DNA from 2 places in the Bradyrhizobium sp. USDA 372 genome. Region 1 is predicted to be linked to the other one. Evidence: predicted binding sites of a transcription regulator. Region 1 holds the regulator's gene; the other holds the start of a gene.
The links. Region 1 encodes PhoB, which activates phosphate uptake and scavenging genes when phosphate is short. Its sites were predicted from a motif close to TGTCATNNANCTGTCAT; they were not measured.

Region 2: a site for PhoB is predicted at 2,415-2,431, ahead of AB7M16_RS07740 (UDP-2,3-diacylglucosamine diphosphatase). Genes of this name have one in related genera too.

Annotation. Positions count from the first base shown of each region.
Region 1 is NZ_JBRJHR010000001.1:3,548,463-3,553,224, reverse strand. It holds gene pstA (phosphate ABC transporter permease PstA) at 1-650, shown strand, start outside; gene pstB (phosphate ABC transporter ATP-binding protein PstB) at 647-1,468, shown strand; gene phoU (phosphate signaling complex protein PhoU) at 1,480-2,196, shown strand; gene phoB (phosphate regulon transcriptional regulator PhoB) at 2,211-2,918, shown strand; gene AB7M16_RS16870 (GcrA family cell cycle regulator) at 3,189-3,701, opposite strand; gene AB7M16_RS16865 (acetylornithine transaminase) at 4,162-4,762, shown strand, end outside.
Region 2 is NZ_JBRJHR010000001.1:1,569,845-1,574,606, forward strand. It holds gene AB7M16_RS07730 (threonine/serine dehydratase) at 1-377, opposite strand, end outside; gene AB7M16_RS07735 (glycosyltransferase family 4 protein) at 536-1,579, opposite strand; gene AB7M16_RS07740 (UDP-2,3-diacylglucosamine diphosphatase) at 1,579-2,391, opposite strand; gene thiD (bifunctional hydroxymethylpyrimidine kinase/phosphomethylpyrimidine kinase) at 2,633-3,433, opposite strand; gene AB7M16_RS07750 (PAS domain S-box protein) at 3,752-4,762, shown strand, end outside.

The sequences.
Region 1 (4,762 bases):
ACGCCATCGTCGGCTCGCTGATCATGACCGTGATCGGCGTCGGCATCGGCGCGCCGCTCGGCCTGTTCGCCGGCACCTATCTTGCCGAATACGGCCGCAACGACAAGCTGACCTCGGTGATCCGTTTCATCAACGACATTCTCCTGTCGGCGCCCTCGATCATCATCGGCCTGTTCATCTACGGCGCGGTGGTGGTGCCGATGCGGGGCTTCTCGGCGATCGCGGGCAGCCTCGCGCTCGCCGTCATCGTGATCCCGGTCGTGGTGCGCACCACCGAGGACATGCTGCTGCTGGTGCCGAATCCGCTGCGCGAGGCGGCCTCTGCGCTCGGTCTGCCGCGCTCGCTGGTGATCAAGCGCATCGCCTATCGTGCCGCGCGTTCGGGCCTCATCACCGGCGTGCTGCTGGCGACCGCCCGTGTCGCGGGCGAGACCGCACCGCTGTTGTTCACGGCGCTGTCGAACCAGTTCTTCAGCCTCGGCCTGAACAAGACGATGGCGAACCTACCTGTCACCATCAACAACTTCGTGCAGAGCCCCTACGAATATTGGAAGCAACTCGCCTGGAGCGGCGCGCTGCTCATCACCCTGACCGTGCTTGCCCTGAACATTGGCGCGCGCATCCTTGGCGCCGAGAGGACTGCAAAATGAGTGAAATGTCTGTTTCCGTCAGCGCGCCGACCGTTCATCCCGGCTCGCAGCCGCTGCCCGAGGCGCCCGCCAAGGTCACCGCGCGCAACCTGAATTTCTACTACGGTGAGCACCACGCGCTGAAGAACATCAATCTGACGCTCGGCACCAACCGCGTCACGGCGTTCATCGGCCCGTCGGGCTGCGGCAAGTCGACCCTGCTGCGCATCTTCAACCGGATGTACGACCTCTATCCGGGCCAGCGCGCCACCGGCCAGCTGCTGCTCGACCAGACCAACATCCTCGACGCCAAGCTGGACCTCAACCTGTTGCGGGCCCGGGTCGGCATGGTGTTCCAGAAGCCGACGCCGTTCCCGATGACGATCTACGAGAACATCGCCTTCGGCATTCGTCTGTACGAGAAGATCTCGAAGTCCGAGATGGACGGCCGCGTCGAGAAGGCGCTGCGCGGCGGCGCGCTGTGGAATGAGGTCAAGGACAAGCTCAATGCCTCCGGCCTGTCGCTCTCCGGCGGCCAGCAGCAGCGCCTCTGCATCGCCCGCACCGTCGCGGTGCGGCCCGAGGTGATCCTGTTCGACGAGCCTTGCTCGGCGCTCGACCCGATCTCGACCGCCAAGGTCGAGGAGCTGATCCAGGAATTGTCCGAGAATTACACGATCGCGATCGTCACCCACAACATGCAGCAGGCGGCGCGCGTCTCCGACAAGACCGCCTTCATGTATCTCGGCGAGTTGATCGAGTTCGACGATACCAGCAAGATCTTCACGTCGCCGAGCGATCGGCGCACGCAGGATTACATCACCGGCCGGTTCGGCTGAGGAGACGGAATATGGGTTCTGAACATACCGTAAAGGCCTTCGACAGCGACCTTCAGGAGCTCACTCGCCTGGTCGCCGAGATGGGCGGCATCGCCGAGCGCATGATCGTCGATTCCGTCGACGCGCTGATCCGCCGCGACGTGGCACTCGGCCAGCGCGTCGTCACCACCGACGCCGATCTCGACGCGCTGCAGAAGCGCATCGAGGAGCGCGCCGTGCTCACCATCGCCCGCCGCCAGCCGATGGCCGTCGACCTGCGCGAGATCGTCGGCGCCATGCGCGTTGCGACCGATCTCGAGCGCATCGGCGATCTTGCCAAGAACATGGGCAAGCGCGTCGCGGCGCTGGAGACGGATTTCCATCCGCTCAAGCTGTTCCGCGGCCTGGAGCACATGACAGACCTCGTGCAGCAGCAGGTCAAGAGCGTGCTCGACGCCTATGCCGCGCACGATTTGCCGGCGGCGATGGCGGTGTGGAAGGGCGACGAGGAAGTCGACGCCATCTGCACCTCGCTGTTCCGCGAGCTCCTCACCTACATGATGGAGGATCCGCGCAACATCTCGTTCTGCATCCACCTGATGTTCTGTGCCAAGAACATCGAGCGGATCGGCGACCACGCCACCAACATCGCCGAGACCGTGTTCTACATGATCGAGGGCCAGGCGATCACCGACAAGCGGCCGAAGGGCGACATGACGACCTTCGCCACGACGGTGCCGAATACCTAAGGAGCGACGACAACATGGGCGCACGCATTATGGTGGTAGAGGACGAGGAAGCTCTCACCGAGCTTCTCCGCTACAACCTCGAAGGCGACGGCTATGACGTCGAGACGGTGATGCGCGGCGACGACGCCGACACCCGCCTCAAGGAGCACATTCCCGATCTGATCGTGCTCGACTGGATGCTGCCGGGCCTGTCGGGCATCGAGCTGTGCCGGCGGCTTCGGACCCGTCCCGAGACCAAGCAGCTGCCGATCATCATGCTCACCGCGCGCGGCGAGGAGAGCGAGCGGGTACGGGGCCTCGCAACCGGCGCCGACGATTACATCGTCAAGCCGTTCTCGGTGCCGGAGCTGCTCGCGCGCGTGAAGGGTCTGCTCAGGCGCGCCAGCCCCGAGCGGCTCGCCACCGTGCTCGCCTATGGCGACATCGAGCTCGACCGCGACAAGCGCCGCGTGGCGCGCTCGGGCCGGCCGATCGATCTCGGCCCGACCGAATATCGCCTGCTGGAGTTCTTCCTGGAGCATCCCGGCCGCGTGTTCTCGCGCGAGCAGCTGCTCGATAGCGTCTGGGGCCGCGACATCTATATCGATGAGCGTACCGTCGACGTCCATATCGGCCGCCTGCGCAAGCTGCTCAATCTCGGCCGCGAGCAGGACCCGATCCGCACCGTCCGCGGCGCCGGCTACGCGCTGGATGATCGCTTCGCGAAGGCCGAGCAGACGTAGGCGTTTCGAGCTGTTGTTTGGCGAGCTGTGGCCACAATCTCAGCCGTCATCCCGGCGCGCGCGCAGCGCGAGCCCGGGATCTCAGCGCGAGCGCTTGCGCTCGTCGCGATCAACCCAAGGACTTTGTTTGGCGAAGACCCGGCGTGACCATCTCGCGCAGCAATTGCGCCCTGTGGTTATGGATCCCCGCCTTCGCGGGGATGACACTGAGTAGGTGGCGCCGTCATCGTGTGACGGCTGTAATCTCGGCGATCAACTAATCCCGCAAGCTCAGCGCGTGCTCGGCTTCGCCGGTGCGCGACGGCGGTCCGCTGCGGGCTGATAGGCCACGCGCGAATGCTGGGCGCAATAGGGCAGGCCCGAGAGCGCCTTGCCGCCGCAGAAGAAGAAATCCGGGCTCGAGGGATCGCCGACCGGCCAGTGGCAGGTCGCCTCGTTCAATTCCAGCAGCGACAGCCGCTGGCTCATCGGCACCACGTTGTCGTAGGTAACCGGCTCGGCTTCCACCTCGACCTCGAAGGCCTGCGCCAGCGCGGTGTTACCGCGCGCAACGGGTCGCGTCACGCGCATCATGTGCTGCGCGGGCCGTGCCTTGCGCGGCCGCGGCGCTGCCGATGAAGGGCTCTTGGCGCGGCCGGACAGGCCGAGCCGGTGCACCTTGCCGATCACGGCATTGCGGGTCACATTGCCGAGCTCCGCCGCGATCTGGCTGGCCGAAAGTCCGGCCTCCCAGAGCTTCTTCAGCTGCTCGACGCGATCATCGGACCAGGTCAAAACCGTCATTGCACCCTTTCCCTCGCAGCGCGCCTGCCATCCTGGAGCCTTCGCCGCGATTGCCTAAAGCCTTGAAAAACCCGTGCCGCCAGAATCCCTTAAGGCTCGCCGGGCGCGCTCAAGACGCCCGAACGTTTACGCCGGTACATGAGGACTTTTGGGATCAGAACTGCTGCACGAGATGTCGTATCTGACAGTCCAAACGCTACAATATGGCGTGACTCCCGCGCAAGAGTCCGCCGACTCGCTTCCACATGTTCCGTGGCGAAAAACCCGCAAAATCGGCACCGCAAGACTACGGATTCAGCGTTTCGCGAGGCTTTCCGGGCGGCATTGACACCCGTCTTTCCAAGCATAAGATAGTGCCACGTGCCGCCCTTAAAAGGCGGCACGTTTCGTTTTCCGGGGCCGGTCAATGGTGCGTTGCGCAATGCGTGCCTCACACCGTCCGCAACATTCAAGTGACGTCATGACTAACAGCGCCGCGCCGCATTTGCTCCCCGTCTTCGCCAGGGCCGACCTCGGTTTCGAGCGCGGCGAAGGCTGCTGGCTGATCGCGACCAATGGTGATCGCTATCTCGATTTCACCTCGGGCGTGGCGGTGAATGCGCTCGGCCACGTTCATCCCGCGCTGGTCAAGGCGTTGCAGGAGCAGGCGACGAAGCTCTGGCACATGTCGAACCTGTTCCAGAGCCCCGATGGCGAGAAGCTCGCAAGCCGCCTCTGCAATGAGAGCTTCGCGGACTTCGTGTTCTTCTGCAATTCCGGCGCCGAGGCGCTGGAAGGTGTGGTCAAGCTCGTCCGCCATCATCACTTCTCCAAGGGCCATCCGGAGCGTTATCGCATCATCACCTTCGAGGGTGCCTTCCATGGCCGCACGCTGGCGACGCTGGCTGCGACGGGATCTGCGAAATATCTCGAGGGCTTCGGTCCGCCGATGGACGGCTTCGATCAGGTGCCGCACGGTGACCTCGACGCCGTGAAGAAGGCGATCGGCCCGCACACCGCCGGCATTCTGATCGAGCCGATCCAGGGCGAGGGTGGCGTTCGTGCTGCACCTCCCGCCTTCC
Region 2 (4,762 bases), 2.0 Mb from region 1:
TACAGCACGACTTCGGCGCCGTAGGATTTGGTGCGCTCGCGCTTCGACAGCGGGGCATCCGCCGGCATCACGATGGTCGCCTGCATGTCGAGGATTTTTGCCGCCGCCGCCACGCCTTGCGCGTGGTTGCCGGAGGAGAACGCGACGACCCCGCCGGCGCGCTTGTCCTGCGGGATCGAGAACACCTTGTTGAAGGCACCGCGGAACTTGAACGAGCCGGTGCGCTGGAGCATCTCCGGCTTCAGAAACACCTTGGCACCGACGCGCTCGTTGAGCACGGGGAAGGACAACAGCGGGGTGCGGATGGCGTAAGGCGCGATCACGCGCGCCGCGGCATCGATGTCGGCAGGGCCGACCGGAAGGAGCTGTTCGGTCATGGCGGAATGTTATCGCGGCCGATCAGGCCCGGGCAAGACACCTCCGCGCGATGATTTTCCCCATAGCGCTTTAGAGCGAAGTGGCTACCGGTTCGCGTAAAGAAAACGCGTCAAAACAAGAATCTATTGCCATTTCGATCCATCGGATCGAGATCGCTCTAGGCCACGAACCGCGGCTGTTCCGCGCCGGCCCTGCCGGGCAGCACCGCCCCGACCGCCAAAATGCTCTCGATGAAGACCCGCGCCGAGGCTTCCCAAGTGTAATTGGCGGCAAACGCGACGCAATCCTGCCGGGAGATGTCGAGTGCGGCGAAGCAGGCGCTGCGCAGATCGTGATCAAGCGCGCCGACCGGCGCATCGCCGATCACGTCGCGGGGTCCCTTCACCGGGAAAGCCGCGACCGGCAGACCACTCGCCAGCGCCTCCAGCAGGACCAGGCCGAAGGTGTCGGTCTTGCTCGGGAACACGAACACGTCGGCGGCCGCGTAGATATCCGCCAGTTCCTCACCGTGCTTCTCGCCGAGGAAGATCGCATCGGGATAGGCCTCTTCCAGCGAGGCGCGCGCCGGGCCGTCGCCGACGACCACCTTGGTGCCGGGCAGGTCGAGCTCCAGGAACGCCTCGAGATTCTTCTCCACGGCCACCCGGCCGACCGACAGGAATACGGGGGCCGGCAGGCAGAGATCGATGACGCGGGGGTGGAACAGGCCCGTGTCGACGCCGCGCGGCCACAGCACGACATTGTCGAAGCCGCGCTCGGTCAGTTCGCGCGCGAGCGCCGGCGTCGCCGCCATCACGGCGCGGCTGGGGCTGTGGAACCGCCGCAGCGCCCGCCAGATCAGCGAGCCAGGGACTGGCACGCGGGCGCGGACATATTCAGGGAAGCGGGTGTGGAAGCTGGTCGTGAACGGCAGCTTGCGCTGGCGGCAATAGCGGCGAACCATCAGGCCGATCGGCCCTTCGGTCGCGATGTGGATGCTGTCGGGCCGCGCCTCCTCGATCAGCCTTGCGATCCGGGCCGGGCGCGGCATGGCGAGGCGCACGTCGCGATAGCTCGGCATGGCGAAGGTGCGGAACGATTGAGGCGTCAGGAACGTGAACTCGACGCCGAGCTCTTTGGCGGCGTCAGCGAGCTTGGTCAGCGTCCGAACCACACCGTTGACTTGCGGGTGCCAGGCATCGGTCGCGACCAGGATGCGCATCAGGCCGCCCTTGCCGCGACCTGTGGCACCTGCGCCGGCTTCTGCAACTGATCCGCCCAGGTGATGATCTCGAAATGGCCGTCGTCATGCTCGACCAGGGCGGTGCAGCTCTCCACCCAGTCGCCGCAATTCATGTAGCGGATGCCGGCCTCGTCGCGGATCACGGCGTAGTGGATGTGGCCGCAGATCACGCCGTCGGCCTCGTGACGCCGTGCCTCGGCGGCAAGCGCCTGCTCGAACGCGCCGATATAGTTGACGGCGTTCTTGACCTTCTGCTTGGCCCATTGCGACAGCGACCAATAGGGCACGCCGAACAGGCGGCGAAAGAAGTTGACGAAGCGATTCATCTGGATCGCGAAGTCGTAGGCCTTGTCGCCGAGATGGGCGAGCCAGCGCGCGTTCTGCACCACGAGATCGAAGATGTCGCCGTGAATGACGAGATAGCGCTTGCCGTCGACGCCGGTGTGAACCGTGTTCTCGACCACGTCGATGCCGCCGAAATGCGTGCCGTAATAGTTGCGCAGGAACTCGTCGTGATTGCCGGGAATGTAGATGACCTTGGCGCCCTTGCGCGCCTTGCGCAAAAGCTTCTGGACGAGGTCGTTATGCGATTGCGGCCAGTGCCAGCTCGACTTCAGCGCCCAGCCGTCGACGATGTCGCCGACGAGATAGATCGTGTCGGCATCATGGTAGCGCAGGAAGTCGAGCAGAAGATCGGCTTGAGAACCGCGGGCTCCGAGATGGACGTCGGAGATGAACAACGTGCGAAAGCGCCGCTCCGGGCTCTCGTCACTCACATCGTAACTTCCCATGCGCCAGCCTGTAACAATGTCCCGTGACAGGGGGATGACCGATTGAACCCTCGAGGCACCTTGAAATACGAATCACGCCTTGCCTCGCCCTCCCCGCGAATATCAGTCGCATGCGACAATCAGGCGACATGGCGCCGCAGGGGGCTCTGGAGATCAGATCCCGGCCGGAAGCCAGGTAGGTGCGCTCCCTCCCCCGCTTGCGGGGAGGGCTGGGGAGAGGGTGTTTCCCCGGCAGCCCGCCTCAGTAGAACGTGTGGAAATGATGAATCGGCCCGTGGCCGTGGCCGACGCTGAAGCGGTCGGCGGCGGCGATCGCGGCACTGATCCAGGCCTTGGCGTTGCGCACGGCGGCCTCGAGGTCCTCGCCCTTGGCGAGCCCCGCCGCGATGGCGGAGGACAGCGAGCAGCCGGTGCCATGGGTGTTGCGGGTGGCCACGCGCGGCGCGGCGAGCGCGATCGTGGTCCCGGCAGTGACGAGATAGTCGGTGCTCTCGGCACCCTCTCCGTGCCCGCCCTTGATCAGGACGGCGCGGCAGCCCAGCGCCAGCAGGCGGCGTCCCTGGCTTTCGATCTCGGCCTCGCTCGCCGCCAACGGCTCATCGAGCAGGGCCGCGGCCTCCGGCAGGTTCGGCGTGATCACGGCAGCCAGCGGCATCAGCCTGGTGCGCAGGGCGTCGACGGCTTCGGCGGCGAGCAGGCGATCACCGGAGGTCGCCACCATGACGGGATCGAGCACGACGTGCCGCGGTGCCCAGCGCGACAGCGCGGCCGCGATGGCGTCGATGCTGGCGGCCTGGGCCACCATGCCGATCTTCACCGCACCGATGTCGAGGTCGGAGAACACCGCGTCGATCTGCTCGGTGACGAACCCGGCCGGCACCGCGTGAATGCCGGTCACGCCGCGCGTGTTCTGCGCCGTTAGCGCCGTGATCACGGAGGCGCCGTAGACGCCGAGCGCGGCAAAGGTCTTCAGGTCCGCCTGGATGCCGGCGCCGCCGCTCGAATCGGAACCGGCGATGGTGAGTGCGACCGGGGTCGTCATCGCGGGGGACATGTGCTTGAGGACGCCGCCATGGCCTGTCCTAGCGCGACCGCGGAACGCCAGCAAGCGCGCCGAATCGCCGCCGAGCGTGATTCGCGAATCAATTGCGCGCCTTGCGAATCAGTCGGACACGGCGCGGTCAAAGGCCCGCAATGATGCGGGCTTGAAAATGCAACGGCGCCGGACCCTTGGTATAGTCGTGTACCTTAGCGTGCTTCGCCGATGACGAGGTACGTCAGGTGGTGGAACCGTCCAGCGATCCGATGTTGCAGGCCGCCCCGGCCCGCAAGCCATCTGAAAGACTCTTGGGGTGGAACGATGTGGGCCTTCTTCGAACGTCTCCTCGACTCGTCCATGCTGTCGCCGCACGGCATCTGCCTGTTGTGGGAGCCTGAGCTGATCTGGCTTCACGTCGTTTCCGACGCCTGCATTGCCGCCGCCTATTTCTCGATCCCGTTCGCCCTCGCCATCCTCGTCACCAAGCGGCGCGACCTCAAGTTCGGCTGGGTCTTCTGGGCGTTCGCGATCTTCATCATGGCCTGCGGCCTGACTCACGTGCTGTCGATCTACACGCTCTGGGTTCCGGTCTACGGCATCGAGGGCATGGTCAAGGCCGCCACCGCGGTCGCCTCGGTCTTCACCGCCGCCGCACTCTGGCCGTTGCTGCCGAAGATCCTGACGATCCCCTCGCCGTTCGAGCTGCGACAGGTCCAGGCCGCGCTCGAGGAGGAGGAAATCAAGAGCCGCGACGCCGCGCTGCTGCTGCAGCAGGTCCGCGACGCCCAGCGCGCGATGCGCGAGAGCGTGGCGCGCCTCACCGCGATCGTCGAGACAGCCGTCGACGGCGTCATCCTGTTCGATGCGCAGGACCGCATCCTGCTGTTCAATCCGGCCTGCGAGCGCTTGTTCGGCTACCGCGCCGACGAGGTGATGAACCGCAACGTCGGCATGCTGATGCCCGAGGCGGATGCGGCGCGGCATTTCGCGATAGGCGGCGAGGCCATCGGCCTGCGCAAGGACGGCACGACATTTGCGATGGATCTCTCGGTCGGCCAGGCGCGGCAGGACGGCGAATTGATCTTCGTCGGCATCGTCCACGACCTCACCGCGCGCAAGCTGACCGAGCAGCAGCTCCAGCAGGCGCAGAAGATGGAGATGGTCGGCCAGCTCTCCGGCGGCATCGCGCACGACTTCAACAATCTGCTCACCGTCATCATCGGCAATGCCGAGCACCTGAGCGAGCAGCTCAAGGCGAGGCCGGACCTCAAGCGCTTTGCCGAGGACATCTGCCAATCGGGCGAACAGGGCGCCGAGCTGACGCAGCGCCTG